DNA from 3 places in the Candidatus Enterococcus mansonii genome. Region 1 is predicted to be linked to each of the others. Evidence: predicted binding sites of a transcription regulator. Region 1 holds the regulator's gene; each other region holds the start of a gene.
What was found. The regulator NrdR, encoded in region 1, represses ribonucleotide reductase genes. The targets are predictions, from matches to a motif close to ACACNATATATNGTGT.
Positions count from the first base shown of each region.

Region 1 (10,882 bases):
TTAGACGTTCTTCAAATTCACCACGGAATTTCGCTCCAGCAATCAATGCTCCCATGTCTAATGAGAAAATTGTTTTATCTTTTAAGTTTTCAGGCACATCTTTACGGACAATCCGTTGCGCTAACCCTTCGACAATCGCTGTTTTACCAACACCTGGTTCACCAATCAAAACGGGATTGTTTTTTGTTTTACGCGAAAGAATTCGAATTACATCACGAATTTCTTCATCACGACCGATAATCGGATCTTGCTTACCGCTTTTAACTTGTTGCACCAAATCTACGCCGTATTTTTCTAATGCTTTGTATTGTTCTTCTTGATTTTGAGAAGTCACACGATCTCCCCCTCTAATATCTTCAATATTTTTACGTAGCTCTTTTTCTGTGATTCCCTGATTTGTTAAATACTTTGTTAAACGATAATTTTTCAACTTCATCAATGCTAAAATCACAATTTCCGTTGATAAAAACTCATCTTGGAACGTTACTCTTAATTTGTCCGCTTCACCCAATAAATTAAATAGATTTTGACTCATGCTTTGTCCATATTGAACATTTCCACCTTGTACACTGGGGTATTCATCAATTGCTTTATCAATTTCATGTTCAAAGGATTCGACATCTACCCCTGCATCTGTATAAAAATTACGCCCAAAGTGATTGGGTTGTAAAAAAATCTTCCATAAATGAGCAATATCGATTTCCTGATGATGACGAGTAACAGCGATTTGTTGCGCCTGAGCAATTGCTTCTTGTAATGTTGTTGTCATTTTCTCGATATTCATAGAATTACCTCCTAAATTTAAACGTATAACGAGCTTGCTTAGCCTTCGCAGAAAAATAGGAGAGCGGTGTCTTCTGCCACAATCTATTTTATCTTTTTTCTAAAAGGCTAGCTCATAAAGCTAGTTAAGCTAATTCAATAGTACTGTTTATCTTTAAAAAAAAATTCCGTCTTTTGTACTATTTTACTAAGGACTAAAGTCTGATTAATTTTGACCTTATAAATCAATTATAGTCAATTGGTCAATAAAGGTCAAATGAAAACTGCTCATTTTGGCGAATATTCTCTGCTTATTTTTATGATACAACTTATTTATTTTTTAGCAAAGATTAGTGTCCGTTCACCCACTAAAACAGGGAAAACACGTTTTAAGACGAGCTTAGGTTTTAAATTTTTTCAACTTTAATTACTGAATTTCCAGCAATTTGTGGAGGTATTGATCTGGTCATTGCGGGTAATCCAACTAATGTACATCGGATATTGTCTCCTTTTTTTAAGTTTTCATAGTTGATTCCATCAGCTAATTGTTCGTTGACTACATTTAAAATGACACCATCATTTTCCATCATAGCAATTATTTTTTCTGGATCTTCAATCGCTTTTACTTCCTTCAAAACCAAGCGGATTGATTGATCTTTTGTATCATTTTCTTTAGCGTCTTCTGTTAAAATCGCCGTAAATATTGATTGAGCGTTCTCTTTTTTCTTGCTAGTAAATGTGTCATCCGTTGCTTGATCGTTTTGGCTACTCATTGACGTTTCTTCACTTCCTTTTGATGATTCTTTTTGATTTTCTGTGCACGCTCCTAAAGAAATCAATAGAAGGAATGTTAACATAGGCGTTGCTATTTTTTTCATAAAATCGCCTCCAACATTATTTTGATGATGTGTTTCATCATTTATCATTATCTATTATTATTTACTATTCCTAAAAGTGGCTGGAACATCACTCTATGAGTCATACCCCAGCCACCTGAAAACCAAATGAACACTGAAACAAAAGCAACTCCTTTTATTTCTCAGAGTTAATCGCTTTTGTTCCAATCTTTTTTAATCCAACTGAAAAGAAACACAATGAAGAAACGAGCTGTGTTTCTTGTTACCTACTACACTTCATTACATCCTCTAACCATTTCTTCTATCATTTCCAGACATAGTAATCTCTTTTGCAAGGTAGCGAATACGCTCCATAATTCGACGAGCTTTTAGCGGTTCTTGTTCACCACGTTGCGTTACGGATAGATGTTTTTCCAGCTCTTTTAAATCAAGATTAGATGAAAAGAACGTCACTAACTGTTCTTGCATTCGGTATTGTAAAATAACACTGAGTACATCATCACGAATCCATGATGTCATTGATTCGGCACCTAAATCATCTATCATCAATATAGGCGACTTCTTGACTGCATCCAATTTTTCACCAACTAAATCTTTCGCAATCGCCTGTTTCATTTCAACCGTAAATGTTGGAAAATGAATGATAGTCGTCACAAAGCCACGTTCTGCTAAATTATTAGCAATAGCACCTAATAGAAAAGATTTCCCTACTCCAAAAGTCCCTTTTAAGTAAAGACCTTTATGAAATTCTTTTGGTTTTTGGGAATATTCTTTAATAAATTTCATTCCACTTGCGAAAGCTTCTTCACGACCATCGGAACTTAAATCGAAATTATTCAACCGTGCTTCGCGTACGTCTTTTGGCATATCCATAGCTTTCACTCGCTTGCGTATCTCATCTTCCCGTTGCTTGGCGATCAATGCTTCAGTGGGAATATACGTGACATCAATATAGTGAAAGTTTAAAGCTAACTTAGGTTCATAACCAGGTGCAATCATTGTTGGATCATTCAATTGATATTTTCTTTTTTCTTGAACAAATTCATATAACTTGGAATAGCTTTTTCGGATATCATCATCTGTTAATCGGTCACGATGTTCTTTAATGAATGCTTGTACATCAGCATCTTTCATGACCACTTCCACTAACTCATTATATCTTTCGTTCATATCTCTTTTTTGAATGATTTTTGACATTTCTTTTCCCACATCTTCCATGATTAATCACCTTCTTCATTTAATAATTCTCGAAGTTCTCTTTCCAGTTCAGCTTGTCTTTCTGGCGAGAGTTTCTTTTCTTCAATCGGATTGTCTACCCAATCCGGTAGCGTCTCTTGACGTATTACTCGATTATTTTGACCATAACGTTGCCGTGTTTGTTTTTGCTCTTTGCCTTTTTTGGCTATTTCTCGGACATGTTCAATTGCTTTTTCCGGTGATAATATTTCACTTTGAGCCCATTCATTAGCAATTCGGTTAACATAGTCAGCTTTTAGGGTAGGCTGTTTTTGTATATTATACACATAATTAATCAAAATATTGATCACACTATTTGGTAAGCCGGATTTACTCACTAAATATTTGACTAAAGAACGCTCTTGAGGGGTCGTATACCCACCACGTCCATTTTTCAACGCTTCTAAGTAATTTAATGGGAAATTATTTTCACTATCCATAATCATCTGAATATCTTGCGTTGAAAATCCATTCATTTTTAATGAGTTATAGCGATAGGTTTGCTGATCTTCCGAAGATAAATCCACCGATTCATTTTTTTGAAACTCGCTTCGTTTTTGTTTTTTATCTGGGTCATAGGTTCGATAAATCGTTCTTTCAAACTCTTTTACATCAATCTTACTCGTGTAATAATCAAATGATTTTGAACAGAAATCAACCATGTCTAATTCTGTTATTCCAAATAAATTATGAAAAATGAACACTTCTTCTTTAAATCCAGCAGCATTATCTGGCAGTTGAATGCCAATTTTTTCGATTCCTTGAATAAAATATGCCCAATCAAAACCTTCACTGACTGCACTTAACTTTTGAACTGGTCGTGTTTCCTTGAAAGATTCCTCTATTCTACTTAACTGTTCACTTTGAGAAATAATTTGCTCTTCTTTGAATACATATGCATCTTTAAATCCAGCAGAAACTTCTTCAAAACCTGTTAAATTAATGAATTTGGGCTTCAATCGGTCAAACAATTTATCTAACTTTCTTTGTCCTACACTGTTCAAAAGCGTTAATGTCAGTACTTCATCTTTGAAAAAACGTTCAACAGATTCAGGATGATTTAACCGGTATAAAAATCGGGTCCCAAGCTCAGAATCCTTTTGAACAAAGGTTGATAGTAAGCCAATCCCTTCAAGTTTAATTCTGGCCGCTTCAATCTGTTTGATACTCTTATCCATCATGGTTATCAAGTCCGCATGAAACAAGGAATCGCTAAGACCTTTCTCGTCAACTTCTGATAGTAAAGTCAAATATAAGCTAAACGCTTCTGAGCCAATAATCGGTTGGTATAAAAGTGTCAATATTTCTTGTTCTTTATCTGACAAAGGTGACGAAATAGCTACTTGAAAAAGACTTTTAGGATGGACGTCTTTCCAATTGTTTTCCAAGGAAAAAGACCTCCTTATTCATTAGTTGATGATTTCGCTTTGTCTACGATACCTTGCAATTCTTTTAAAAACACACTCATATCTTTAAACTGACGGTAGACACTAGCAAATCGAATATAAGCAATTTCATCCAAATTAACTAAATCTTCCATTACATATTCACCAACTAAAGTTGTTGAAACTTCATTTTCGCCTAAACTGCGTACGCGGTTTTCAACATTATCAACGATTTGTTCCATTTGTTCCATCGCAACTGGACGTTTTTCAGCAGAGCGAATAAGCCCACGTAATATTTTTTCTCTATTAAATTCTTCTCTGTCTCCATTTTTCTTTATTACCAATAACGGTGCTGCTTCAATTCGTTCAAATGTTGTAAAGCGATAATTGCAATTTTCGCATTCTCTACGACGACGAATTGCGCGACTATCATCGGCTTGGCGACTGTCAATGACTCGTGAATTATTATGATGACATCTTGGACAACGCATAGTGTTCACCTCGTTTTATTATTTTTATTTTAATCAACTATCCATATTATAACATGAAATGATTAAGAAACCAGACATTAGATATTACTTGTTAATGAAATGAATCATAACTTTTAATTGCTATAACTCCTTTGACTGAATCATCACCATTAAAAGGAATATATCTATAAAAAAACAAGGGACTGGGCCATAACTCTGTGAGTCATATCCCAGTCACATGGAAGTAGAATAGTCTGTTTATTTTATAAACTTTTTTTGCTTCAACCAGTCAATTACTTGCTGGCGTAAGTTCTCTTGACTCCCTTGATTATCAAAGATAATATCAGCTTTTTTTTTCTTCTCTTCAATTGATAATTGGCTATTGATTCTTTTTTTAGCTTCATTTTCTGACAATCCATCTCGTTTCATCAATCGCGGCAATTGAATTACCTCAGGCGTATAAACTACGGCCACTTGATCAACCATTAGATCATACCCGCCTTCATATAACAAAGGAATATCTACAATCACCAACGCTGCTTGTTTCTTTTTCACCTCAACTTGTCGAGTGATTTCTTCTCTTAAAAAAGGAGAAAGTATTTCATTTAACTTTTTTCTTTTCAGCTCATCAGAAAATACTAGACTCCCTAGCTTTTTACGATCTAAATAACCATCGGATTGAATCATCGTTGAACCAAAATTTTCAATAATCGCTTCCAGTCCTTTTGAATTTGGTTCAACTATTTCCCTAGCGATAATATCAGCATCTACAATTGGAAAACCAAACTCTTTAAAAATAGCTATAACTGTACTTTTCCCAGTAGCAATACCTCCAGTTAATCCAAGGATCATTCCCATAAATCAGTTCCTCACTTTCAAGGTTTGACATTTAGGACAAAAATGTGTACCACGTTGAGCAACTTTAATTTTTTTAATAGGTGTGGCACATCGTGGACATGGCTTGTCTTTTTGCCCATAGACATTTAAAGAAATTTGGAAGGTTCCTGCTTCTCCTAATGCATTTAGATAACTACGAATAGTCGTACCTCCCGCTTCTACAGCGCGTCCTAATACATCAATAATGGCATAATATAACCGTTCTACTTCCTTAGGTTTTAATGTATCTGCCGGTTGTTCTGGATGGATTTTCGCTTCCCATAAAGCTTCATCTACATAAATATTTCCTAACCCCGTTACTAAACGTTGGTCTAACAACAAGGGCTTAATTGCTTTATGATGCTTTTTTAATCCTTTCCGAAATTCAGGTAATTTGAATTCTGAAGGGATTGGTTCTGGACCTAATGCTAAGATTCCTTTATATGCATTTCCTTGATTTTTCTCTACCAAAACCATTCGACCAAATTTCCGAACGTCAAGATACCTCAGCTCAGTCTCATCGGTAAAAGTAAAAATAACATGAGTATGTTTGGCACGCTCATCTTCTACATCATGGGTTTCATATTTTCCTTCCATTCTTAAATGAGAAATCAGATCGTAGTTTGTCAATTTAAAAATTAAAAATTTTCCCCGACGCTCCATTTTTTCAATGGTTTGACCAATTAAATGTTGGGCAAACATTTCCGATTCTGGTGCTTCAATAATTCTCGGCCATAAAACCGTGACTTCTTTAATTGTCTTTCCAACAACTAATTGTTCTAGCCCTTTTCTGACTGTTTCAACTTCTGGTAATTCAGGCAATTTTTCATCTCTCCTTAGAAGAAAAAGACTGAAGCGAAAAGTATTTAAAACTCTTTCCTTCAGCCAGTCTTTTTCAAATTATTTTAACGAACTATTTCGCTTCGTACCATGTTTTGCCCCAGCTGCTATCAGTAATCAACGGCACATGTAAGGCAACCGCATTTTCCATGACATCTTTGACTAATGCATTTAATTTGTCTAATTCTGATTCTGGTGCTTCAAAAACAAGTTCATCGTGCACTTGAAGCAACATTGTCGCCTGCATATTTTCTTCTTTCAAGCGTTGAGCCATATTAATCATTGCAATTTTCAAAATATCTGCGGCGCTCCCTTGGATTGGCGTATTGATTGCTGTTCGTTCCGCAAAAGAACGCAGATTAAAGTTGCGGGAATTAATATCTGGCAAATAGCGGCGACGATTATACAGCGTTTCTACAAACCCCTTATCTTTGGCATCACGAACGATATCTTCCATATATTTTTTTACACCTGGATATTTTTCAAAATAGGTATCAATGTATTCTTGTGCTTGTTTTCTAGTAATTCCTAGATTTTGTGATAAGCCGTAATCACTGATTCCATATACGATTCCAAAGTTTACTGCTTTGGCTTGACGACGCATATTTGGCGTCACATCTTCTGCTTTTTCGATACCAAATACTCGCATTGCCGTACTGGAATGAATATCTTGCCCTTCAATAAACGCTTCTTTTAAATGCTGATCATCAGAAATATGAGCAAGAACACGTAACTCGATTTGAGAATAGTCAGATGAAAAAATCATCCAATCTTTTTCTCGAGGTACAAACGCTTGACGAATTTTCCGACCTTCATCTAAGCGAATTGGAATATTTTGTAAATTGGGATCAACAGAACTTAAACGACCTGTTTGTGTCAAGGTTTGAACGTACCGTGTGTGAATCTTGTCATCTGGTTGAATCACTTTTAACAACCCTTCAACATAGGTTGACTGGATTTTGGCAATTTGACGATAAACTAGAATATCTTCAACGATCGGTGCTTGTTCTTTTAATTGTTCTAATACATCCACTGCCGTTGAATAACCAGTCTTTGTCTTTTTAATCACAGGTAAACCCATTTTCTCAAACAAAATCACACCCAATTGTTTTGGTGAATTTAAATTGAATTCTTCTCCTGCTTCAGCGTAAATTTTTTGTTCGATTTCTTGAAGACGATCTGAAAATTCAATACGCATTTCTTTCAATCGGTTGGCATCTACCCGAATTCCAGTAATTTCCATATCTCCTAATATTTTTGAAAGTGGCAATTCCATTTTATAGAATAAATCAGCTTGATTTTTTTCCACAAGTTCCGCATCAAGTTTTTCTGAAAGAAAATGAATCGCTTTGACTTTTCGCGCAAGATGGTTGAAAAATGCTTCATCATCTTCTGGCAAGCCTTTTTTGGCGCCTTTTCCATAGACGGTTTCATCCGAATGAATATCTGTGTAGCCGTAATGTTGGGCCACACCTTCAATATCTGCACTATTATCATTTGTATCTAATAAATAAGCAGCTAATAAAACGTCGAATGTGATCCCTTCAGGCTTACCAACATAGCGATTAAGCGAGACATATGTGCGTTTTGCATCATACACTTTTTTCTTATAGTTATCTGACTTCACCCAGTCTACAAAGGGTTGACTTTCAAATAATTCCAAACTATTCGTTGTATAGATTTTTTTCTTTGTTCCCCATGCAACACCAACGATTGGAGAGGTATGATAATTATCTTCTAGCATTTCAACATATAACGCCATATCATCAGAAAACATCTCTTCTGTAAATGTATCGACTACATCAAAATGAACATCTTCTAATTCAACAGATTCTTCTTCAACGTTTAGTTTACTCAAGAATTGCTTAAAATCCATTTCTTTATAAAATGGAATCAATTTTTCTAAATCTTTCCCTTCGTATTTCAGATCTTCAATATTAACTTTCACTGGAGAATCTACATTGATTGTTGCTAAACGTTTCGACATAAAGGCTTGTTCTTTATCATTGATTAGATTTTCCTTCATTTTGCTTTGCTTCATGTTATCGATGTTTTCGTAGACACCCTCGACCGAGCCATATTCTTTCAATAATTTGATCGCAGTCTTTTCACCGATTTTCGTTACACCGGGAATATTATCGGACGTATCTCCAGCTAAACCTTTCATATCAATGATTTGATTAGGCGTTAGTCCATCATATTTTTCAGCCACAAACGCTGGTGTATAAGATTCTATGTCACTAACACCTTTGATGGTAATATCCACTTTAACCGAATCAGTTGCCAATTGAGTCAAATCGCGATCCCCAGACAATACAACCACATCGAACTCATCTTTAGGAACTTTAGTAGCCAATGTTCCAATAATATCATCCGCTTCATAATTATCTAATTCATAGTATTTCACACCTAAACCAGTTAATAATTCACGAATATAAGGCATTTGTTCTTTAAATTCACCAGGCGTTTTTGAGCGGCCCGCTTTGTACTCTGGGTAAAACTCTGTTCTAAAAGTTGTTTTACCTGCATCAAAGGCTACCAAAACATGCGTCGGATTTTCTTTTGTCATAACATTTTCAAACATATTGTTAAAGGCATAGATTGCATTGGTATGCAGCCCATTTTTATTTTTAAAACGCTCCAAGGAATTATGTAAAGCAAAAAAGGCTCTAAACGCCACACTATTCCCATCAACTAATAATAACTTGTTTTTTGTCATTCTTTTTCTCCTTATCTTCACCAAACTGGTTTCCTCTTCATTTTAACAAAAAACTGTCAACTTTGCAGTAGGAAGGAACTAAAGTTCGTAAAGTTAATTACAAACAAAGAAAAACCCACTCTGCACACTCAGAGTGGGTTAATTAGGAGTTCACACAAAATGAAATAATTAACTGTTATTATTCTATGTATTTATAATACAAGGAATATGTGAAAAAAATATGAACGAACGTTTCCTAAAATGTAAATTTTTAATGCAAAAAAATTCCTTCTCAAAAACTTAGGTTCAATCATTTAAACACATAAAGAGACTTTTCCACACACTAAGAAGAGTCTCTTTTCTATTAGGAATTCACACACAAATGAATTTTTCTATAGGTTTATATTACAAATCCTTTATGAATAATATGTGAAAAAAACGATTCATTTTTGTAAATTAAGGTAGAATATTTCCAGCTGCTCGATAAATCTCATACCAATCCTCTCGACTTAATACAATATCAGAGGCAGCAGATATCTCTTTAATCCGTTCTTGATTCATTGTTCCTGCAATTACTTGCATGTTGGCAGGATGTCTTAAAATCCAAGCTGTCGCTAATCCTGTTGCAGTACTATTATGTTTTTCAGCAATTCTATCTAAAACAGCATTTAAATCAGAAAATTGCTTATTTCCAATAAAAACACCTTCAAAAAAACCATATTGATAAGGTGACCACGCTTGAATGGTCATTTGATTTAAACGCGAATACTCTAAAATACTACCATCTCGATCATTACTAACTTCATCAGTCATATTTACGTGAATCCCTTGATCGATCATTCCAGTATGTTTAATGCCAAATTGTAATTGGTTTGCTACTAAAGGCTGTTCGACTGACTTTTTCAGCAACTCAATTTGCATTGGTTTTTGATTGCTAACTCCGAAATACTTCACCTTGCCTTGTGTTTCCAACTGATCAAAAGCTGTGGCTACTTCTTCTGGTTCAACTAATGTATCTGGTCGATGAAGCAATAGCGTGTCTACATAATCTACACCTAATCGCTTTAAACTCTCTTCAACAGAAGCAATAATATGTTCTTTAGAAAAATCAAACATCCCTTTGCGAATACCACATTTCGTTTGAATGATAATTTGTTCTCTTTTGATAGACGTTTCTTTTAATGCCTTTCCAAAAATGGTTTCACATTCTCCTCCGCCATAAATATCTGCATGGTCAAAAAAATCAATGCCGTTTTCATATGCAGTTTCAATGACTTTTGTAGGATTTTCGGCGCTATTTATTCTCATACACCCTAAAATGACTGATGCCACTTGTAATTCGCTTGTTCCCAATTGAATCTGTTTCATTAGAAGACCTCCTAAAATTGTAATTCTTATTTATTTTACCACACTTTCATGAAAGGGCTCACAAACCTGCACTTTTTATGTTATTTTCAATTTGAAAAAAAATGTCGTCAGAAAAGTAAGGCTCTATGAGAATAACAATTTGGGCACTTTTTTGACTTAGCATTTGATAAAAAACGGTTGTCAGAATAATATCTGCATATGAAATTGATGCGGTCGTTCGGGCATAAACAACTGCTATATTTCTTTTATTTTGAAAAAAACTAATAATTCTTTGCCCAAGTTCTTTTTCCTTTTCAATAGTAAAGTCCGTCATTACACAAATAAATATCTTTTTTTCGTTATATACAGGGGAAATCAATGAACTCATAATTGTAAAAAAGCGGTAGAATA
Region 1 is NZ_NGLE02000001.1:3,130,955-3,141,836, reverse strand. It holds gene clpB (ATP-dependent chaperone ClpB) at 1-784, opposite strand, end outside; gene A5880_RS14720 (hypothetical protein) at 1,170-1,640, opposite strand; gene dnaI (primosomal protein DnaI) at 1,908-2,837, opposite strand; gene A5880_RS14710 (replication initiation and membrane attachment family protein) at 2,840-4,243, opposite strand; gene nrdR (transcriptional regulator NrdR) at 4,258-4,731, opposite strand; gene coaE (dephospho-CoA kinase) at 4,969-5,568, opposite strand; gene mutM (DNA-formamidopyrimidine glycosylase) at 5,572-6,408, opposite strand; gene polA (DNA polymerase I) at 6,500-9,145, opposite strand; gene A5880_RS14685 (aldo/keto reductase) at 9,581-10,492, opposite strand; gene A5880_RS14680 (AcpB/EbpR/MafR family transcriptional regulator) at 10,551-10,882, opposite strand, start outside.

Region 2 (10,882 bases), 2.3 Mb from region 1:
GGCAATGGGCTGCTTCTACAGGAACTGATGCAGTTCCTTATTTTAGAATCTTTAATCCAACAACACAAGGAGAAAAATTTGATTCTAAGGGAGATTTTATTAGAGCGTTTGTTCCAGAATTACGTATTGTACCTAATGATTCTATTCATGAACCGCATAAAATGTCATTAGAACGTCAAAAAGCTGTTGGTTGCTATATTGGAAAAGATTATCCAGCTCCGATTGTTGATCATAGCAAGATGCGCCCTGAAATTCTTTCATTTTTTAAAAATGGTTCTTCTTAAAAAATGAAGGTCGGAAAAGAAGTGGAGCATTTGTTTTTTGTTCTTACCATTTATTCGATAAAGTCTTTGTATAAAATGGCAAAAGCCATATTCATTTTTAAACTAAATGAATGTGGCTTTTTTTATTTGCTCGTATGCTTGATCTGCGTCATGGCATTTTTCCCAAATAACAGCTTGTTTACAAGCTAAAGATTTTTTTACATCAATAATTCGTTGATTACTACTACCTCTGAATTGAAGATTTAAATTTTTTTTAGATAATTCAAAACGGCCATCTACTAAGATATCTATTTTGTTTAATAATTCAAGTTTGTCATCGGATTCTAATAGCAACTCTTCAAACGTATAACCAGACCAAGACCAGATATCTTTTTTTTCACCGAATTCTTGATGGATTCGATCCACAACGCTTAGGCATACCTCTGTATTCAAAAAAGGTTCTCCACCTAATAAAGTTAAGCCTTGCACGTAATCATGAGATAAATCCTCGATGATTTTGTCTTCTAATTCTTTTGTAAAAGGTTTGCCGTAATGAAAATTCTGCACAGCTTTATTAAAACATCCCTCACAAGCAAATAAACACCCGCTGACATAAAGACTGTTTCTTACACCTTCACCATCAACAAAGTTAAATGCTTTGTAATCAGCAATGTAATTTTGACTAAGATTATCTGCTAACCATTCTTGTGGTTTAGGATTATTCATATTTAATCATCCTTTCAAATAAAAACGATGCCTGTAAAAGAGTGCATAAGCCAGCTCTCTCAATAATAAGGAGTAAAAATCCGCGATAAAAAGCATCGCTATATTTTTCTTTCTTATTATTCGAGAGCTAAACGACTTATTCCGCTTTTTATCTAATCTAGCTGTACGAACCAGATCTCTCAATAAATAGATAAAATGCTGTAAAGATAAAAACATCTTCACATCATTTTCCTAATTTGTTCGAGATCTAACCAGTTCGTTCCGCTTTTTATTTAATCTAGCTGTACGAACCAGATCTCTCAACAAATAGATAAAATGCTGTAAAGATAAAAAACATCTTCACATCATTTTCCTAATTTGTTCGAGATCTAACCAGTTCGTTCCGCTTTTTATTTAATCTAGCTGTACGAACCAGATCTCTCAACAAATAGATAAAATGCTGTAAAGATAAAAAACATCTTCACATCATTTTCCTAATTTGTTCGAGATCTAACCGGTTCGTTCCGCTTTTTATTTCATATGTTTCACTCGAGAAGAGATTTCTTTATGTCTTCCGTGAACCATCGGTCTAGCTTGGGGATTACCAAGATAACCACAAGTTCGTTTTACCACATCACATGATTTTGGATCATGATTGCCGCATTGGGGGCATTCAAAGCCACGTTCTGTTGGATGGAAATCTCCTTCAAAACCGCATTCGTAACAATGATCGATCGGTGTGTTTGTTCCTAGATAGCCAACGCGATCATACGCATAATCCCAAACAGACTCTAATGCTTTAGGATTTTGCTGTAAAACAGGATATTCACAATAATGGATAAAACCGCCAGAGCAATATTGTGGATAATCTTTTTCAAAGTCTAATTTTTCAAAAGGTGTTGGATTTTTGCGAACATCATAGTGGAAGCTATTTGTGTAGTAATCTTTGTCTGTGATATTTTCTACTATACCAAATTTTTCAGTATCTAAACGACAGAAACGGTCAGTTAAACTTTCACTTGGTGTTGAATACACACTAAAGTGATAGCCATAATCGTTCCCCCATTTATCTGCATGAGTTTTCAAATCTTTTAAAATCGCAATCGTAAAGTCTTTGGCTTCAGGATTTTCTTCCCAATCGCCACCATAGAAGGCTGAGGCCACTTCATATAAACCAATATATCCTAATGAAACCGTGGCACGTTTATTTTTAAAGAGTTCGTTGACAGAATCTTTTCTATCCAGGCGTTTTCCAAAAGCACCATACATATAAAGAATCGGTGCGTTTGCTGGAGTTGCTTCTTTACAGCGTTCAACACGATAGACTAAAGCATCTTTCATCGTTTCTAAGCGTTCTTCTAGCAGTGTCCAGAACTTCTCAACATCTCCTTGAGCTTCCATTGCGATTCTAGGGAGATTTAAGGTGACAACACCTAAATTCATACGTCCGACGTTGATTTCTTCACCATGCTCATCTTTCCAACCTTGTAAGAACGAACGGCAACCCATTGGCACTTTAAAACTACCAGTTAATTCGACTAATTTATCATAGTTTAAAATATCTGGATACATGCGTTTAGTCGCACATTCTAATGCAAGTTGTTTTACATCGTAGTTTGGATCGTTTTCGTTCAAGTTCACTCCACGTTTCAAAGTGAAAATCAACTTAGGAAAAATCGCTGTCCGTTGCTCACTTCCTAAACCATTAATTCGAATTTGTAAAATTGCTCGTTGAATTTCACGTTCAAACCAATTTAATCCTAAACCAAAACCTAAAGAGGTAAAGGGCGTTTGACCGTTAGAGGTAAAAAGTGTATTGATCTCATATTCTAAACTTTGCATCGCATCATAAATGTCTTTTTGTGTTTTGGATTTAGCATATTCCTCTTGACGTTCAGCGCCCTCAATCCATTCTTTAGCATCTGCTAAATGTTTTTGATAATTTAATTCAGCAAATGGCGCTAATAATTCATCCACACGATCCGCAGAACAGCCGCCATACTGGCTAGAAGCAACATTTGCAATAATTTGTGAGATTTGGGCTGTTGCAGTTTGAATTGATTTTGGAGACTCAACATCGGCATTGCCAATTTTAAAACCATTATTTAGCATCCCTTTAAAATCGATTAAGCAGCAGTTGGTCATTGGTGTATATGGATGATAATCCAAGTCATGATAATGAATATCGCCTTTTTGATGGGCATTCGCCACATGAGGAGGAAGTAGTTTCAATCCAATCGATTTTCCTACGATTCCAGCAGTTAAATCACGTTGGGTGTTAAAAACATCACTATCTTTATTGGCATTTTCATTGACAACACTTTGGTCTTTATTGATTAATTTGCTAATCGTAAAATTAATATCCGTTGCCTTACTACGTTCAAAGTCACGACGGGTACGGTAATTGATATATTCTTCAGCCAGCTCATATTCATTTCTAGCTAACAAAATATGTTCAACAATATTTTGAATTTCATAAATTTTTACGTTCTCATTAAAACGGTCTGAAATTTCTTGATCGATTCGTTCCACGATGTCTTTAATTCGTTCATGGGCAAGCGGATCCAACGAACCACGAATTTTTTGTTCAGCTTTGATCAAGGCGTCATAAATTTTTTGATCATCAAAATCGACCAAGCGCCCATCTCTTTTAACGATTTTCATCGTGTGTAAGGCTGAATTCGTAGAGTTTACTTCATTATTAGCTTGCTTTATTTCCATCATTGCTACCCATCTCCTCATAGATTTATTCCTTTCTAATCATAAATCAATTCAATGAATCTTTCAACTATATATAGTGTGACATTTAAAAATAATATTGGTTTTGTAACTATATGTAGTGTTTATTAGAAATGAAAACCTGTGAAAACAATTGCCTAAAAGATTTGTAGAAATTATCACAACATTCTTTTGAGAAAAATAAAAGAATCCTAATTTTTTTTAGTATTACTTAATTGTAAGTAGAAACGATGTTCAGCCACATAAAATATTGGTAGAATGAAGACAATGAATAAACTGGAGCGAATACTATGAAAAAAATTTTAGAAGTAAACCATTTGAGTAAGTCTTATGGTTATCGAAATAACAAAGTACAAATATTGAATAACGTTTCTTTTTCAGTTGATCAAGGTGAATTTGTCGGTATTATGGGACCTAGTGGAGCTGGAAAATCAACCTTACTGAATACGATCTCAACCATCACACTACCAACAACAGGTAGTGTTCGAATTGCTGGTCAAGATATATTAAAGATGCGAGACAATCAGGTCAGTGATTTTAGACGTAAAGAATTAGGATTTATTTTTCAAGATTTTAACTTAATGGACACGTTAAATGTCAAAGATAATATTATGTTGCCTTTAGCTGTTGATCGAATGCCGTTAAAAGAAATTGAACAACGTTTATCTCATGTTGCAGATGTATTAGGCATTGATCAAATTCTAACTGCGTACCCAACTACGATATCTGTTGGACAAAAACAACGAGTTGCTGCTGCTAGAGCGTTAATCACAAGACCTAAGATTATTTTTGCTGATGAACCGACAGGCTCCCTGGATTCTAAATCAGCAGCAGAATTGCTTCAGTATATGACAAATATGAACATACAAGATGATGCAACGATTATGATGGTTACGCATGATCCTTACACAGCTAGTTATTGTAATCGGATTTTATTTATAAAAGATGGTGTTATATTTTCAGAAGTTGTCCGTCAAGGTTCTCGAAAAGAATTTTTTAATCGAGTGATTGATATGCAAGCAACGATTGGCGGAGGTGGCCGTGTCAATGATTTTTAGATTGTCATGGAAAAATTTCAAAGGGCAATTCCTTAACTATTTGGTCTATTTTGTTAGTATGACATTTGCTGTAGTTGTTTATTACTGTTTTAGCGCTATTACATATAATAGAAGTTTGATTAGCAGAGCAGGTCAAGAAGTCCATATCAATAATGCTATGAGCTTAGGCGGCGGCTTGGTCGTTATCATGATTTTAGGCTTCATGTTTGCTGCGAATCATTTTTTCCTATTAAAAAGGCAAAGAGAAATAGGGCTCTATCATTTAATTGGTATGCGTAAAGGACAAATATCCTTTTTATTTTTTATTGAAACGTTAATTTTAGGTGCTGTTTCTTTGGTAACTGGGCTTATTTTAGGCATTGTTTTTTCCAAACTTTTCTCAATGATACTTGCAAAAGCGATGTTTTTACATGTAGAAAGTCTTTTTTTTATTTCAATTCCTTCGATGATTCAAACAAGCATTGCTTTTGTTTTTATGCTTTTAGTGGTATCGATTAGAAGTACTTGGTTAATTTATCGTTATCGAGTATCCAAGCTATTCCAATTGCTAAAAAAAAGCAATAAAGACCTAAATAAATTGTCTATCATAAGCGTTGGTTTAGGCATACTAGGTATTCTATTTATAGGAGCAGGCTATTATTTATCTTATCAAGTTGTCTCTTTTGCGACCTTTTTGATGGGAACGAAAATTGGTTCGGCAGGTTTTTTATTAGCACCGCTGTTCATTATGGCTATTTGTATTTTGGGGACGTATTTATTTTTTAAGCATACAATTTATTTGGTTGTTTATTTACTGGGAAAAGATAAATCCAATTATTATCGAAATTTAAACATGCTGGCACTAGGAAATACGAAAATTCATATCCGTAGAGGGAGTAATACCTTGTCTTCTGTTACTGTTTTCATTGCGATTGCATTGGGAATGATAGGTGGAGCAGCATCGGCCTATACGATTGGAATGAATTCAGTCAATGTGACAGCACCAACAGATTTTATTGTGGCTGAGGACAGCTTTAAAAAAGTAGAGCAAATAATTAAAAAGGAACCGGATACAACTATCGATTCGGTAGTTAAATTAAGATATAAGTTGACGGGCAGTCAATTTCATCTTAAAATTGGACAGGAACAAAATCAACCTACGCTAAGTCCAATCAATTTATTGGCGCTATCAAATTATCGTGAATTTCAAAAAATAAATCCTTATTTAAAAAATCTTGAGCTAAAAAACAAGAATGATATAGTTATTTTAGATAGTATCCAGAATGTGTTAGGCGGCTTTGTTCGTTATGATTCCAAGTTTCGTATTCAAGGTGGCTTAACTTTTCATGTATCTGAAATACGATCCGATTATTTGGGTCAAGATTTATTGCGTTATACTTTTCCAACAGTAATTATTTCTGATGAACAGTTTCAAAAAATAAACACAGGTCTTGATTACACGTTAATGGCTTTTAATGTTAATACAAAAGATGAAGAGTCACTAGCAAATACATTAGCTGATGCAGTGAAACCGCAATGGATATCACCTGTGTATTATGATTATAAACTGATCAATAATCAAATAGAAGGCTACACAACGAAGACAACTCAACAAGTTGATGATAAAAATTCTGATGAGTTTAAAGAAAATAACGAACAAGAATTTTGGCAGCTAAATTATACGAATCGTTTTTCGGAATCACGATATCAACGAAGAGCAATGGGCGTCTTTATTTACGTTGCCATGTTCTTGGGTATTTTAGCATTGATTATTACTGGAAGTATCTTGATGTTACAACAGTTTTCAGAAGCTGAAAGAGAGAAAGAAAGTTATGATTTGTTAAAGAAAATCGGTATTCCTAAAAAAGAAATCACCAAACTTGTTTATCAGCAAAATAGTATCATTTTCTTCCCACCGATGATTATTGGTGTTTTACATGCAACTTTTGCAGTGTATGTATTTAGCAAAATTATTACAAGTTCTGGCTATTGGTTGGCATATCTTGCTTGCGGGATCTTGATTTTAATTTATTTAGCTTATTATTTTTTAACATCAGCGATTTATTCTCGAATTATTCATGGGAAAGATCGGTAACAGATTGTTTTTTAACAGTAATTTTACGTAAAAGAAGGTGGCGCAAAACGGTTTGACTGTGTCCTACCTTCTTTCTCTATGAAAGTGACAAAACTGTTAGTTGAAAAAAGGCTGTAATCAAAAGATTATGTTTCTTTTCTTCTTTTTTTTGATTACAATGACAGTACTAAAATTTGAATATGATTATATGAGTTTTGGAGGCAATAATAACATGAGCAATTTTTTTAATCGCCCCAATGTACAATATTGGGGAAAATTTATTGGCAGAACCGTCTTTTATTTTGTAATATTGTTAGTGTTAATCTATTTATATCACTATAAAAATATTGATGGTGGAACATTTATTTATAATGAATTTTAAGGGGGAGATACTTCATGACGATTTTAAATATTATTGAAACGATCGATCGTTGGGGGATGAAGGATGCTGAGCGCCCCGCTTATATTGAATCAAATAGAACCTATACTTATGGAGAATTAAAAAAAGATTCTGACGCAATTGCCGCATATTTAAAAGAACATGTGGAGCGATCACGTCCAGTAGTTGTTTATGGAGAATTAGAAGTTGAAATGCTTGCCTGCTTTTTAGGTGCATCAAAAGCAGGTCATGCTTATATTCCAATTGAAGCTCATACACCAAAAGACAGAGTTGAAATGATTCTAGAGGTGGCAAAGCCAGCAGTAATTTTTTCTATTAAAGAATGGCCGGAGATAACTACGACGGCTGAGGTTATTTCTTTAGAAAGATTGCGAACAGTTTGCATGGAGACAGTGCCTGTAAATGATTTAAACCCTGTGGCAGGGTCAGAAACGTATTATATTATTTTTACTTCTGGAACAACAGGTGTTCCTAAAGGGGTTCAAATCAGTCATACTAATCTTTTGAGCTTTGTTAATTGGGAATTGTCTGACTTTGGTATTTCAGAAGGCATGCGCTTTTTATCCCAAGCGCCTTATTCATTTGATTTATCAGTCATGGATCTATATCCAGCATTAGCTTCTGGAGGATCATTAACACCTTTACGTAAAGATATAATCAATGATTTTAAACAATTGTTTAAAACCTTACCTACCTTAGACATTGAAGTCTGGGTTTCGACACCATCCTTTATGGATATTTGTTTGATGGAACCAACATTTGATGGAGAACATGCAGCGAGTTTAAAGGTCTTTCTTTTTTGTGGGGAAGAGTTGCCTAAAGAAACAGCACGTAAATTACTTGAACGTTTCCCGAATGCTAGTATTTTTAATACGTATGGTCCAACAGAAGCGACTGTAGCTATTTCAGGGGTTGAAGTAACGAAAGACTTATTAGATACGTACAATCGTGTACCAATAGGCTATGTAAAAAAAGATACGACTGTCTACATCATGGCTGGTGATCAGGAACTATCAGCTGGTGAGGTGGGAGAAATTGTTATTGCAGGTCCAAGTGTATCTAAAGGGTATCTGCATAACCCAGAAAAAACAGCGGAAGCGTTCTTTGAATACAAGGGGCAACCTGCTTATCGAACGGGTGATGCTGGCAAATTAAGTAATGGTATGCTGATTTATGATGGACGAATTGATTTTCAAGTAAAATTGCACGGATATCGTATTGAATTAGAAGAGATCGATCATCATCTGGCTGAAGTTTCGTATGTGAAACAAGCAACGGTTGTACCTAAGTATCAGGAACATAAAGTTCAACAACTAATTGCTTTTGTCGTTGCTAATCCTCATGAGTTTGAGAAAGAATTCAAATTGACCAAAGCAATCAAAGAAGAATTGAGCCATCTAGTGATGGATTATATGATTCCACAGAAATTTATTTACGTTGAACAATTACCGCTTACTGCAAATGGAAAGATTGATCGCAAAGGATTGATGAATGAGGTGAATGCGACATGATCGATTTTCCTCATATGATTCCTTATGCGAATCCGATTTATTTTATCTATTTATTGATTGCTCTTGCGCCGATGATCATTACATTATTAACTAAAGGAAAACGCTGGTCTTGGTATCAAGTGTTGATTACATTAGTGTTTTTATATATTAGTTTTGGCGGTGAAAGTTGGAAGCAAGGTGTTGCGCTGATTATTTATGTTTTTTGGCAAACGATTTTGGTTTGGTTTTATTTCCACTATCGACAAAAGAAAAATGCTAGTAGTGTCTTTTATTTGGCGGTTTTTTTAGCAATTTTACCATTGTTTTTATATAAAGTACTGCCTTTTGTAACAGGACATACGTCATTGTTTGGATTTTTAGGTATTTCTTATTTGACGTTTAAATCGGTGCAAATCATTATGGAAACACGAGATGGTTTGATTAAAGAATATAATATGTTTAGATACATTGAATTTCTATTATTCTTTCCAACAATCTCATCAGGGCCAATTGATCGCTATCGTCGCTTTGAAAAAGATGTGGAAAATCCACCAACACCTGAAAAATATGTTGATTTTTTAGGTAAAGGTATTCATAATTTTTTCCTTGGCTTTTTATATAAATTTATTATTGGTTATTATTTTGGCCAAGTGTTGATGCCTGTTGTTGCAAAAAGTGCGGAGAAAACAGGTGGACTGACTTGGGAATTGGTTGCTTATATGTATATTTATAGTATGTACTTATTCTTTGATTTTGCTGGGTATAGTTTATTTGCTGTTGGAACGAGTTATTTGATGGGGTACGATACACCTGTCAACTTCAATAAACCATTTTTAAGCTGGAACATCAAGGAGTTTTGGAATCGTTGGCACATGACCCTGTCTTTTTGGTTCCGTGATTATGTGTACATGCGTTTGATGTTTGCATTGATTAAAAAGAAAGTGTTCAAAAGTCGAATTGTTGCTTCTAATGTTGGTTACTTTGCCTTATTCTTGCTTATGGGTGTTTGGCATGGATTAACCTGGTATTATCTTGTCTATGGATTGTATCACGCGACATTGATCTGTTTAACAGATGCTTGGCTTCGTTTTAAGAAGAAACATAAAGAAAAAATTCCATCCAATAAATTCACTCATGCATTTGCGATTTTCTTAACTTTTAATGCAGTTTGCTTTAGCTTCTTGATTTTTTCAGGATTTTTAGATACATTATTCTTTAAATAGAAATAGTGATAAAAATAAAATACAGTCAAGGCTGTAAAATAGAGGAGAACACTAACATGAATATAGAAGAAACGATTTTAGATATTTTAGAAGAAATCACAGGGACCGATGAAGTTAAAGAAAATCGAGAAGTAGATCTCTTTGAAGAAGGCCTGATGGATTCACTAGCAACTGTTCAGCTTTTAGTTGAAGTGGACGGACAATTAGGTGTACAAGTACCTGTTTCAGAATTTGACCGAGATCAGTGGAATACACCTAATAAGATTATTGAACAAGTGAAAGCATTGCAATAATGAGTATGAAGAAAAAAATTATCGGCATTTTCGGACCGATTGTATTATCTGTATTGTTGCTTATCGTTTTTTTCTTTGCGCCATTCAAAATAGACCTAGACAGTAAAAAGGTTTTAGCAGACGCTTCTACGTCTATGGCAACGAATGTGTTAAAAGGAAATGCAATTAAAAATAAGGCTATAGCTTCAAAAGAATACGTTCCATTTTTTGGTTCTTCTGAATTGAGTCGCATCAGTTCCTTCCATCCAGCAGCGTTAGCAGCGAAATATGATCGAAGTTACCGTCCATTTTTATTGGGGGCACCAGGCACCCAATCGTTGACTCAGGCAATGATGATGCAATCTATGGGAGAAAGCCTTTCTCATAAAAAGGTTGTTTTTATCCTTTCTCCTCAGTGGTTTGTTAAACATGGCGTAACCAATGATTATTTTAATGCGTATTTTTCTGATTTACAAACCTACCAATGGGTTAATAACTTGACGATAATTACAGAAGACGATAAATATTTGGCTCAGCGCTTGTTAGATTTTCCTAAAGTGAAACAAGACAAACGTTTAACAAATGCATTAAGCAGTATTAAAACTGGTGAGTTACCAAATACATCAGATAAAGATTATATTCATTTGATGGTCAATATGTTTTCAAGAGAAGATCAGTT
Region 2 is NZ_NGLE02000001.1:804,974-815,855, reverse strand. It holds gene A5880_RS03825 (cryptochrome/photolyase family protein) at 1-284, shown strand, start outside; gene nrdG (anaerobic ribonucleoside-triphosphate reductase activating protein) at 387-989, opposite strand; gene nrdD (anaerobic ribonucleoside-triphosphate reductase) at 1,500-3,692, opposite strand; gene A5880_RS03810 (ABC transporter ATP-binding protein) at 3,998-4,765, shown strand; gene A5880_RS03805 (ABC transporter permease) at 4,755-6,839, shown strand; gene A5880_RS03800 (teichoic acid D-Ala incorporation-associated protein DltX) at 7,051-7,200, shown strand; gene dltA (D-alanine--poly(phosphoribitol) ligase subunit DltA) at 7,215-8,729, shown strand; gene dltB (D-alanyl-lipoteichoic acid biosynthesis protein DltB) at 8,726-9,931, shown strand; gene dltC (D-alanine--poly(phosphoribitol) ligase subunit DltC) at 9,988-10,224, shown strand; gene dltD (D-alanyl-lipoteichoic acid biosynthesis protein DltD) at 10,224-10,882, shown strand, end outside.
Region 2: the regulator NrdR is predicted to act here: its motif matches at 3,754-3,769, upstream of nrdD (anaerobic ribonucleoside-triphosphate reductase).

Region 3 (10,882 bases), 2.2 Mb from region 1:
ACGATTAAAAGCAAAAGGAATAGAGGTTATTGTATTTGAACCAACATTAGATGATGATACTTTTTATCATTCAAAAGTTATTAAGAGTCTTGCAGAGTTCAAGGAGATGTCTAATCTAATCATTTCAAATCGTTTTGAAGATGAATTGAGTGATGTTAAAGAAAAAGTTTATACAAGAGATTTATTTGGAAGAGATTAATATCACTTTTACTTCTACTATTTTACAAATACATTAAGATATCATGCCAATTCCTCAAAAATGTTGCGGCATGTTTCAAATTGTGAGAAAATAGACATCATGAATTATTCTTGCAAAAAATGAGGAAGTGTCTTATGAATCTATGGAAAAAAACAATATTAACCGTTTTAGGATTAGTTCTTGTTTCGGTTGCAGGGTTTTGTGCATACGGAATTAAAATGTATTCCGATGCAAGTTATACAGTAAAAGGTGTTTATGAGTCCATTGATCGGACATCTAAAAGAAGAGATAAAGTCGTAAATATCGATGCACAAGAGCCGTTCTCTGTTTTACTGATGGGGATTGATACAGGAGACTTAGGTCGTACAGAGCAAGGGCGTTCTGACACGACAATGGTTGTTACGATTAATCCGAAAGAAAAAAAATCGACTATGATTAGTTTAGATCGGGATATTTTAACGGAAATTGTCGATAATAATACAGAAGATAAACTGAATCACGCTTATGCATTCGGTGGAGCCAAAATGGCTATTGATACCGTTTCGGAATTATTGGATATTCCAATTGATAACTACGTATCGATCAATATGAAAGGTATGAAAGATTTGATTGATGCTGTTGGCGGTATTGAAGTGGATAATACGATTGGTGAGTTTACTTTAGATGGTATCGTTGTTCCAGCGGGTAAAATCAAGTTAGACGGCACAACTGGATTGGCCTACGCTCGTATGCGTAAAGAAGATCCAGAAGGTGATATTGGTCGTCAACGACGTCAAAGAGAAGTTGTTGAAAAAATTGTAAATAAAGTCATCAGTTTAGATGGCGTATCAAAATATAGAAAAATTCTAGATGCTGTAAAAGATAATGTGAAAACTGACTTAACTTGGGATAATATGGTCGACATTCAGAAGAAATATATGCCAGCTTTTAAAGATATTGATTCATTACAATTAGAAGGTGAAGGTACTGAAATCGGTGGTATCTACTATCAAATATTAGACCCAACGAAATTATACGATGTGCAGACCAAATTGCGTGCACAATTAGGCCTAGCCAAAAATGAAGAGATGCAAGCAAAAGATACAACAAACTATAACAATTATGTTGGTGCTAGTGATAATTATGGCTATGGTGAGACTTCTACAAGTTACGGGTATGATCAAAGTGTAGAGACGAATGGTGGTTACACTGATCCAAACGCTGTGACAAACGAAAATCAATATGCAAGTGATGGTTATTAAATTCAAAACTTCTATTCTTAATCAAGAATAGAAGTTTTTTTGATTTTCTGTCTATTTAGACTAGAAATCTTTTTTTTCTGGTGTTATAATTGGACTATACCAAATATGGACGTAAAGGAGCAATTTTCTAATGAAAATTATTAAAGTAGCTAACGCTGAAGAGGGCGGAAAAAAAGCATTTGAATTGATTAAAGAAGGTATGGACAATGGTGCCAAAGTTTTAGGTCTTGCTACAGGAAGTACACCAGAAACTTTATATAAAGAAATGACTGAAAGTGATTTAGATTTTACAGATATGACTTCTGTAAACTTGGATGAGTATGTTGGCTTAGGTGGAGATGATGATCAAAGTTACCGCTACTTTATGAATGACCAACTTTTCAATAAAAAACCATTTAAAGATACGTATGTACCTAATGGAAAAGCAGAAGATTTAGAAGCAGAATGCAAACACTATGAAAGTATTATCGATAGTCATCCAATTGATATTCAAATTTTAGGTATTGGTCAAAATGGACATATTGGTTTTAATGAACCAGGAACACCTTTAGATAGTTTAACCCATGTAGTTGAATTAACTGAATCTACAATCAATGCCAATAAACGTAATTTTGAAAAAGTAGAAGATGTTCCAACAAGAGCTGTTTCAATGGGAATTGGATCAATCATGAAAGGTAAAAAAATGATTTTATTGGCTTATGGTGAAGCGAAAGCAGATGCGATTAAAGGCATGATCGACGGACCTGTTTCAGTTGATTTACCAGCAAGTGCTCTACAAAATCATCCAGATGTTGTTGTCATTCTAGATGCAGCAGCTGCAAGTAAATTATAAAAAATATGATGGTTGTGATCGAAGTATTATACTTCGATCACACTTTTTTTATAGGAACCACTTGTGCAGTTTAGTGCTATAATAAAATAGAAAAGCGGGGGGAGGTAAGAGTATAATGGATTTAAATTTAACCATTCCTGAAATTATTATTCGATTGTGTTTGGCCATGTTGATTGGTGGAGTCATTGGTTTTGAACGGCAATACAAAAATCGTCCGGCAGGAATGCGGACGCATATTCTTGTTTGTATGGGGGCAACGATAATTGCGTTGATTCAAGTTGAAATTGCTGCAAATGCTTTGCAAGATGCAACAAATCATCCTGAGTTAGCTGGAGTCATTCGGTCGGATCAAGCTCGTTTAATCGCTCAAGTCGTTAGCGGCATTGGTTTTTTAGGAGCAGGAACGATTATTGTAACGAAACAGTCAGTTACAGGACTAACGACTGCAGCTTCACTTTGGGCTGTGGCAGGCTTAGGAATTGCTATTGGCATGGGGTATTATGCTATTGCGATTACTAGTTTTATTGGTGTATTTATTGCGTTGACATTAGTGCGAAAAGTTATTCATGTACCAACAACGAAAAAATTAGAAATTCGCTATATACACAAACAAGAGACGAAGGAATTTATTAATCGGTATTTTGAAGAGCATAAAATTGAAATTGACGATGTTAATTTTAATGTGATTGTGGTTGATGATGCACAAATCTATACAAATATCTATACAATTGATCTACCAAAAGGAATGACTTACGCTGAGGTAATTGAAGATTTATCGATATACAAAAATATCACTAAACTACGTTTGGTTAATGTGTAGATGTAAGATAAAAACAAGGACAAAAAGAAATCATTTGTTATTCAGAAAGTCTCACTATAATACTTAAAAATATAAGAAAGTTTATTGATATGAAGTTGGTAAAAAAATATTTATTTTGATTTTATGTGGCTTATAGAGTTACGCACCAGTCCTACTCTTTTATAAAATGTTATTAAAAATGAAAAAAGTGTTTTTTTATAAGAGTATAGAATGATAGAATAGAAGTATCATATCTGGGAGGTTTTTCATGGGTTCTCTTTTTAAGCAATCAAAGTTACTATTTTGGACAGTGGAAATTGTCCTTACAATTATTGGTGTATTCTTTTTATTGAAAATGCCTAATATCTTTAGTCCAGTTTTGGGAATGATCTCCGCGGTATTTATGCCGTTATTAATTGCTGGATTTTTGTATTATATGTTTGAACCGATTGTCGCTTTTATGGAAAAGCGTGGTGTACCAAGAATTGGTGGATTTCTGTTAACCTTTATTATTTTAGTGATTTTGATAACCTTAGTGATCATGAATGTTGTTCCACAACTAGTCAATCAATCGTTGGAACTCAGTCAGTCGATTCCCACGTATGCGGAAAAAATGAATAAATGGCTGAAAGAATTAGGGAACCTGGAAGAATTCAAGAGCTTCAATGTACAAGAGCAGCTTGATAAGGCGAATATTACTATTAGTAATATCTTGAATTTTGCAATTGTTGGTGTGACGAGTAGTCTTTCCAAAATTGTTGGTATTTTAATGAAATTTTTCATTTTACTTTTTACAGTACCGTTTATATTGTTCTTTATGTTTAAAGATGGACATAAGTTTTTAGATGCAGCATCCCATTTTTTCCCTAAAAGCGTACGTAGTGAACTGCGTGAGACGGTGAAAGAAATGAATCAAACATTATCCGCATACATTAGCAGTACGGTTTTAGATGCATTAATCATTGGTATTTTAAGTTTTATTGCGATGACGATTTTTAAACAACCTTATAGTTTATTGTTAGCTGTTTTTTGTGGCTTAACGAATATCATTCCTTATGCAGGGCCATTCATTGGTGCTGTTCCTGCGATTTTGGTTGGGTTGTTTATTTCACCTTGGCAAGCACTTTATATGGCGATTTCTATTTTAGTGATTCAACAATTAGATGGAAACTTGGTTAAGCCATTATTAATGGGGAAATCTATGAATATTCATCCGTTGACGATTATTTTAGTGTTGATTGCATCCGGTAGCGTCGCTGGGATTATTGGGATGTTGATTTGTATCCCTGTGTATGCAGTGGTTAAGATATTAGTCATTAATATCTCTAAAATCTTTGTCATGCGTAAAGAGCAAGATCAAAGTTCTGAGGTCTAAACGAGTATAAAAAAGAAAGAACAAGTCAGAAGTGAATCTGCATTGTTCTTTCTTTTTTTGATTAAAGGAGTATGTTAGTCCATCCCGATCAAATAATCATCATCTTTCATTGCTTCTACAGTTCCTAATAGATAACCATTACCAACTTGTGAGAAGAAATCATGATTACTTGTGCCAGTGGAAATACCATTCATAACGATTGGGTTTACATCGTTAGCTGTATCTGCAAATAATGGATCCATTCCCAAATTCATCAAAGCTTTATTTGCATTGTAACGTAAGAAGGTTTTCACTTCTTCTGTCCAGCCTAATTCATCATATAATTCCTCTGTGTAACGTTCTTCATTTTCATATAATTCATAAAGAAGGTTATACATCCAATCTTTCATTTCATTTTGCTCTGCTTCAGGCAATTCATTGTACCCTAATTGGAACTTGTAACCAATGTATGTTCCATGAACAGACTCATCACGAATAATTAATTTAATGATTTCCGCTACATTGGCTAGTTTGTTATTGCCTAAATAGTAAAGAGGGGTATAAAAACCTGAGTAGAATAAAAATGTTTCTAAGAACACACTGGCAACTTTCTTTTCTAAAGGAGAGCCATTTTTGTAAATTTCATTGATCTTTTCTGCTTTTGTTTGTAGATAGACATTGGTATTTGTCCATTCGAAAATATCATCAATTTCTTTTTTTGTATTTAATGTACTGAAAATAGATGAATAGCTCTTTGCGTGAACGGATTCCATAAATTGGATATTATTTAAAACAGCTTCTTCATGTGGCGTTCTAACGTCATTTCTTAGTTGTTCCATACCGCTTTCGGATTGAACGGTGTCCAGTAATGTCAAACCACCAAAAACGTAACCTACAGTTGTTTTTTCTAGGTCTGAAAGAGTTCTCCAGTCATCTAAATCATTAGATAAAGGAATACGAGTATCTAGCCAAAATTGCTCTGTTAGCTTTTCCCACGTTGATTTATCAATCACATCTTCAATGGCGTTCCAGTTGATTGCCTCATAATATGTTGCCATGTATTTTCCTCCTTGGTACCTTCGCATTAGAATACAGTAAATAATAGAGAAGTTGTTTTTTCTTGTTGTTCAACTATTCTAGATTACACAACTTTCACATTGGTTACTACCAATTTCTTCTGCATCATCTGTAAATGTTCTTACATAGTAAATTGATTTAACACCTTTATGGAAAGCGTAGTGACGTAAAATGTTTAAATCACGTGTTGTTTGTTTTGGTGAATCTTTCCATTCATATAAACCTTCTGGAATTTCAGAACGCATAAACAATGTTAAACTCATGCCTTGATCGATATGTTGTTGTGCAGTTGCGTAAACATCGATGACTTTACGCATATCCATATCATACGCAGAAGTGTAGTATGGAATCGTATCATTTGCTAGATAAGGAGCAGGGTAATAAATTTTACCGATTTTTTTCTCTTGGCGTTCTTCAATCATACGAGTAATTGGATGAATGCTGGCACTTGTATCATTGATATAAGAAATTGAACCATTAGGAGCTACAGCTAAACGATTTTGATGATATAAGCCATCTTTTTTCACAGCATCACGCAAGTTAGCCCAGTCTTCAGCAGTCGGCACAAAGATATCTTTAAAGATTTCTTTGACCTTATCGGATTTTGGAGAGAAATCCCCATCAATATATTTATCAAAATATGAACCATTCGCATAATCTGATTTTTCAAAATTATGGAAGGATTTATTGTATTCTCTAGCAATGTTGTTGCTTTCTACTAATGTCCAGTAGTTCAATAATGTAAAGTAGACATTTGTAAAGTCTAAGGAATCTTTAGAGCCGTATTCCATGTGATTTTTAGCAAAGAAGGTGTGTAATCCCATCGCACCAAGTCCAATGGTATGACTTAATCTATTTCCGTTTTGAATAGAAGGAACTACATCAATATCTGAAGCGTCAGTTACAAAAGTCAACGCACGTGTCATTGCACGAACAGATTTACCAAAATCAGGGCTGTCCATCAAATTAACAATATTTGTTGAACCTAAGTTACAACTGATATCTGTACCAAGTGTTTCATATTCTTGTTTGCCATTTAAAACAGACGGAGTCTGAACTTGTAAGATTTCTGAACATAAATTACTCATGATAATTTTGCCATAAGCAGGATTGCTTCTATTTGCGGTGTCGATATTAATGATATATGGGTAACCAGATTCTTGTTGTAATTTAGAAATTTCATTTTCTAAATCGCGGGCTTTGATTTTACGTTTGCGAATTTTTGGATTCGCAACTAGATTATCATACTCTTTTGTGATATCAACGTAAGAGAATGGCACACCATATTCACGTTCTACACTATAAGGACTGAATAAGTACATATCTTCATTTTTACGAGCTAATTCATAAAATTTATCAGGAACAACGATACCTAAAGAAAGAGTCTTCACACGAACTTTTTCATCCGCATTTTCCTTTTTTGTTGAAAGGAACATTTCGATATCTGGATGGAAAACGTTTAGGTAAACAACTCCAGCACCCTGACGTTGACCCAATTGATTAGAATAGCTAAAGCTATCTTCGAATAATTTCATAACAGGAACCACGCCACTAGCAGCGCCTTCGTATCCTTTGATAGGTGCGCCTGCCTCACGTAAGTTTGCTAATGTGATACCCACACCGCCGCCAATACGTGATAATTGTAAAGCCGAGTTGATCGAACGACCAATGCTGTTCATATCGTCTGTTACTTGGATCAAGAAACAAGAAACAAGTTCACCACGGCGTTTACGTCCTGCATTTAAGAAAGAAGGAGTGGCTGGTTGATAGCGTTGATGAATCATTTCGTCTGCTAAAATCATTGCAAGTTCTTCATTACCATCAGCAAAATATAATGCGTTAAATGCAACACGATCTTCATAGCTTTCTAAGTATTCAGTTCCTGCATTATTTTTAAGTGCATATTGTGAATAAAACTTGTAAGCTGCCATAAATGATTTAAATTCAAAATGCTGTTCATCAAGAAATGTATATAATTGTTCAATAAAAGCCATAGAATATTTTTCAATAAATGCTGTTTCTAAATAATCATTGTCGATCAAGTAATTGATTTTTTCTTCTATAGTATTAAACGTGCGCGTATTTGGAAGAACATTTTCTTTGAAAAATGCTTCTAGCGCTTCTTTGTCTTTATGCAAAGGGATTTGTCCATCCACAGGACGATTGATCTCATTATTCAGTTTAAAATAGCTAACATCTTTAATTTCTTTTAGACTCAAGTTCATTCACTACTTTCTTAAAGGATTCTACATCTTCATCCGTACCGCTAAACTCAAAAGCAAAAAGCATAGGGACACTGTAATCACGTGCAATATCTTTGGCTGTATATACAAATAATTCCGCAAAGTTGCGATTGCCACCGCCTGCAACACCTTGAAGGTGCTCACGATTGCTTTTATAATCAAGAAAATCGTTCACTACTTCAGTTATTTCCTGGTCGTAAGTAGGAACGATGAGGACAAAGGGCTCATTTATCTCAAAAAAAGGATTCGCAGGCTCAATTTCGTAAGCTGCCAAATCCAATTTTTTAATGAAGCGTCTGGTTTGTCCAGTGACTGTAAAATAGACAAGTTTCATCTTAGCTAGCCAATTGTTTTAATTGATCAGGACGGAAGCCTACAACTGTTGTAGCATCAGAAGTGATAACCGGAACACTTTGGAATCCTTGTTCTTTTAACCAATCGATTGCGTCTGGTTGGATATCGATATTTACTTCTTCAAATGCTATATTATTCTCGCTTAAAAAGCGTTTTGCCATTTTACATTGGATACAATTATTTTTAGAAAAGATTTTTACGTTCATTTTTTATTCCCCCTCAATTAGTTTACTTCACTAGTATAAATCTATCAGAGAAAAAGTCAACACTTAGGCACTATATATTGTGGTTGTTTTTTGTTCGAATACCATGTTTTGTGTTTTTGAAAGAAATATGAAAGCACGTATTCTCTAGATTTGAGCGACTTTTATTGCCATTTTTGTGTTTAAAAAAGAAATTTATTAAATTTTAGGTTGGAATTTTTAATCCATAAAACACAAGATATAGTGTTCGATTATAAAAGAACACACTAGAAAAAGTTCCTAATTATAAGTCAAATTATTTTCTTACTATAGGTAGAAAGAACGTTGATTTAAGTAGCATAAAAGGGTATACTAAATGAGAACGATTATCAATATCATTTCTGGGATGAATGAAACTTTTTCACAAAATATATATTATTTATAATTATCAAAAAAAGAATAAAAAGTAGGAGGATAACATATGTTGACATTGGCACAAGCAAAGTTAAACAAGGTTTATACGATTGAAGAGATCCAGGCAGAAGGTTTTGCGAAGAAACATTTAAATAATCTTGGTCTTGTGCCAGGAGGAAACGTTGTGTTGCTCAATTATTCCAGTGAGAACGGTATTGTACTTTTACATAATAGTAGAATCGCAATTAATCGATCTGTACTGAATCAAATTACAATAGTAGAAAAAAGTATAAATGAAGAAAATTGGTTGTCTTTAGATCAATTAACAGTAGGCGAAAAAGCGCGTGTTGTTGGCATTCATGGACAAGGAGCGGTCAAAAGACGTTTGATGGATATGGGCTTAACAAAAGGGGTGGATCTTTTTGTTAGGAAAATGGCGCCTTTAGGTGATCCAATTGAGATTAATCTCCGTGGGTATGAATTGACGTTGAGAAAGAATGAAGCGGAACTAGTTTTGGTACAGAAAGAAGGATAAGGATGAAAGAACAGCATATTGCTCTGACAGGAAATCCAAATAGTGGGAAAACAACGGCATTCAATGCACTGACGGGTGCAAATCAATATGTAGGAAATTGGCCGGGAGTCACTGTTGAACGAAAAGAAGGAAAGCTGAAAACAAACAAACAATTGACGATTCAAGATTTACCAGGCATTTATTCTCTTTCACCATACACACCAGAAGAAGTTGTTGCGAGAGATTATCTGCTTAGCGGTAGCCCAGATGTCATCGTAAATATTGTTGATGCGACAAATTTAGAACGAAATCTGTATTTAACTACTCAATTAATGGAAACAGGGATTCCTGTTGTCATTGGCTTGAACATGATGGATATTTTAGATAAAACGGGCAAGAAAATCAATATTGATAAACTTTCTTATGGCTTAGGTGTGGATGTATTAGGCATAAGTGCTTTGAAAAATCGAGGGTTGGATGAATTGGTCAAAAAAGCTGTGAATGCACCAGAAGTGTTTCCGCCAGAGTTTAACTATCCAACCTATGATAATCGATTAGAAGCGGCACTGAATGAAATCATCGATGTTCTAGGGAATAGTGTACTTGAAAAGCAAGCGCGCTGGTATAGTATCAAATTATTTGAACGGGATACTAGAGTTCAAGAAGAACTGAAACTAAGCACATTACAAGAAAAAGAGATTGAAGAAATTATTAATATCACGGAGAAAATTTTTGACGATGATAGTGAAGCGATTGTAATTAATGAACGGTATGAGTTTATTACGCGCTTAACAGCTCTTTGTGCTATTGAAAAAAATGAAATCACCTTTAGTACGAGTGATAAAATCGATCGAGTTGTTACAAATCGTTGGCTGGCTCTGCCGATTTTTGCGATGATTATGTGGTTTGTTTATTATTTAGCGATTCAAACTGTCGGTACGATGGGGACAGACTGGATTAATGATGAACTATTCGGTGATATTGTACCGACGACAGTTGCAAGTTTGCTTGAGAGTTGGTGGGTGGCACCTTGGATGCAAAGTTTAATCTTAGATGGCATCATTGCGGGTGTTGGAGCTGTATTAGGTTTTTTACCTCAATTGGCCGTGTTGTTCTTGTGTTTAGGATTTCTAGAGGATTGCGGTTATATGGCAAGAATTGCTTTTGTGATGGACCGCTTATTTAGAAAATTCGGCTTATCAGGAAAATCCTTTATTCCAATGTTGATTGCAACAGGTTGTGAAGTACCTGGCGTGATGGCCAGTCGTACGATTGAAAATGAAAAAGACCGTAAGATGACAATTATGGTTACCACATTTATGCCTTGTTCGGCTAAATTACCGATTATTGCTTTAATTGCAGGAGCCTTCTTTCCGCAAAGTAGTTGGGTTTCACCTTCCGCTTATTTTATCGGGATTGCAGCGATTGTGCTATCAGGGATTGCATTAAAGAAGACACGTTCATTTTCAGGAGATCCAGCCCCCTTTATTATGGAGTTGCCAGCTTATCATATGCCGCAATTACGTGGTGTTGTCCGTCATGCGTATGATCGTAGTAAGTCCTTTGTAAAAAAAGCAGGAACAATTATTTTTGTGATGAGCATTATTATTTGGTTTACATCCACGTATACCTTTACCTTGCAAGAAGCAGAAGCAGATCAGAGTATACTTGCC
Region 3 is NZ_NGLE02000001.1:942,482-953,363, reverse strand. It holds gene A5880_RS04505 (nucleotide sugar dehydrogenase) at 1-199, shown strand, start outside; gene A5880_RS04500 (LCP family glycopolymer transferase) at 334-1,440, shown strand; gene nagB (glucosamine-6-phosphate deaminase) at 1,571-2,272, shown strand; gene A5880_RS04490 (MgtC/SapB family protein) at 2,385-3,092, shown strand; gene A5880_RS04485 (AI-2E family transporter) at 3,340-4,446, shown strand; gene nrdF (class 1b ribonucleoside-diphosphate reductase subunit beta) at 4,521-5,483, opposite strand; gene nrdE (class 1b ribonucleoside-diphosphate reductase subunit alpha) at 5,562-7,721, opposite strand; gene nrdI (class Ib ribonucleoside-diphosphate reductase assembly flavoprotein NrdI) at 7,702-8,079, opposite strand; gene nrdH (glutaredoxin-like protein NrdH) at 8,081-8,305, opposite strand; gene A5880_RS04460 (FeoA family protein) at 8,763-9,230, shown strand; gene feoB (ferrous iron transport protein B) at 9,233-10,882, shown strand, end outside.
Region 3: the regulator NrdR is predicted to act here: its motif matches at 8,534-8,549, upstream of nrdH (glutaredoxin-like protein NrdH).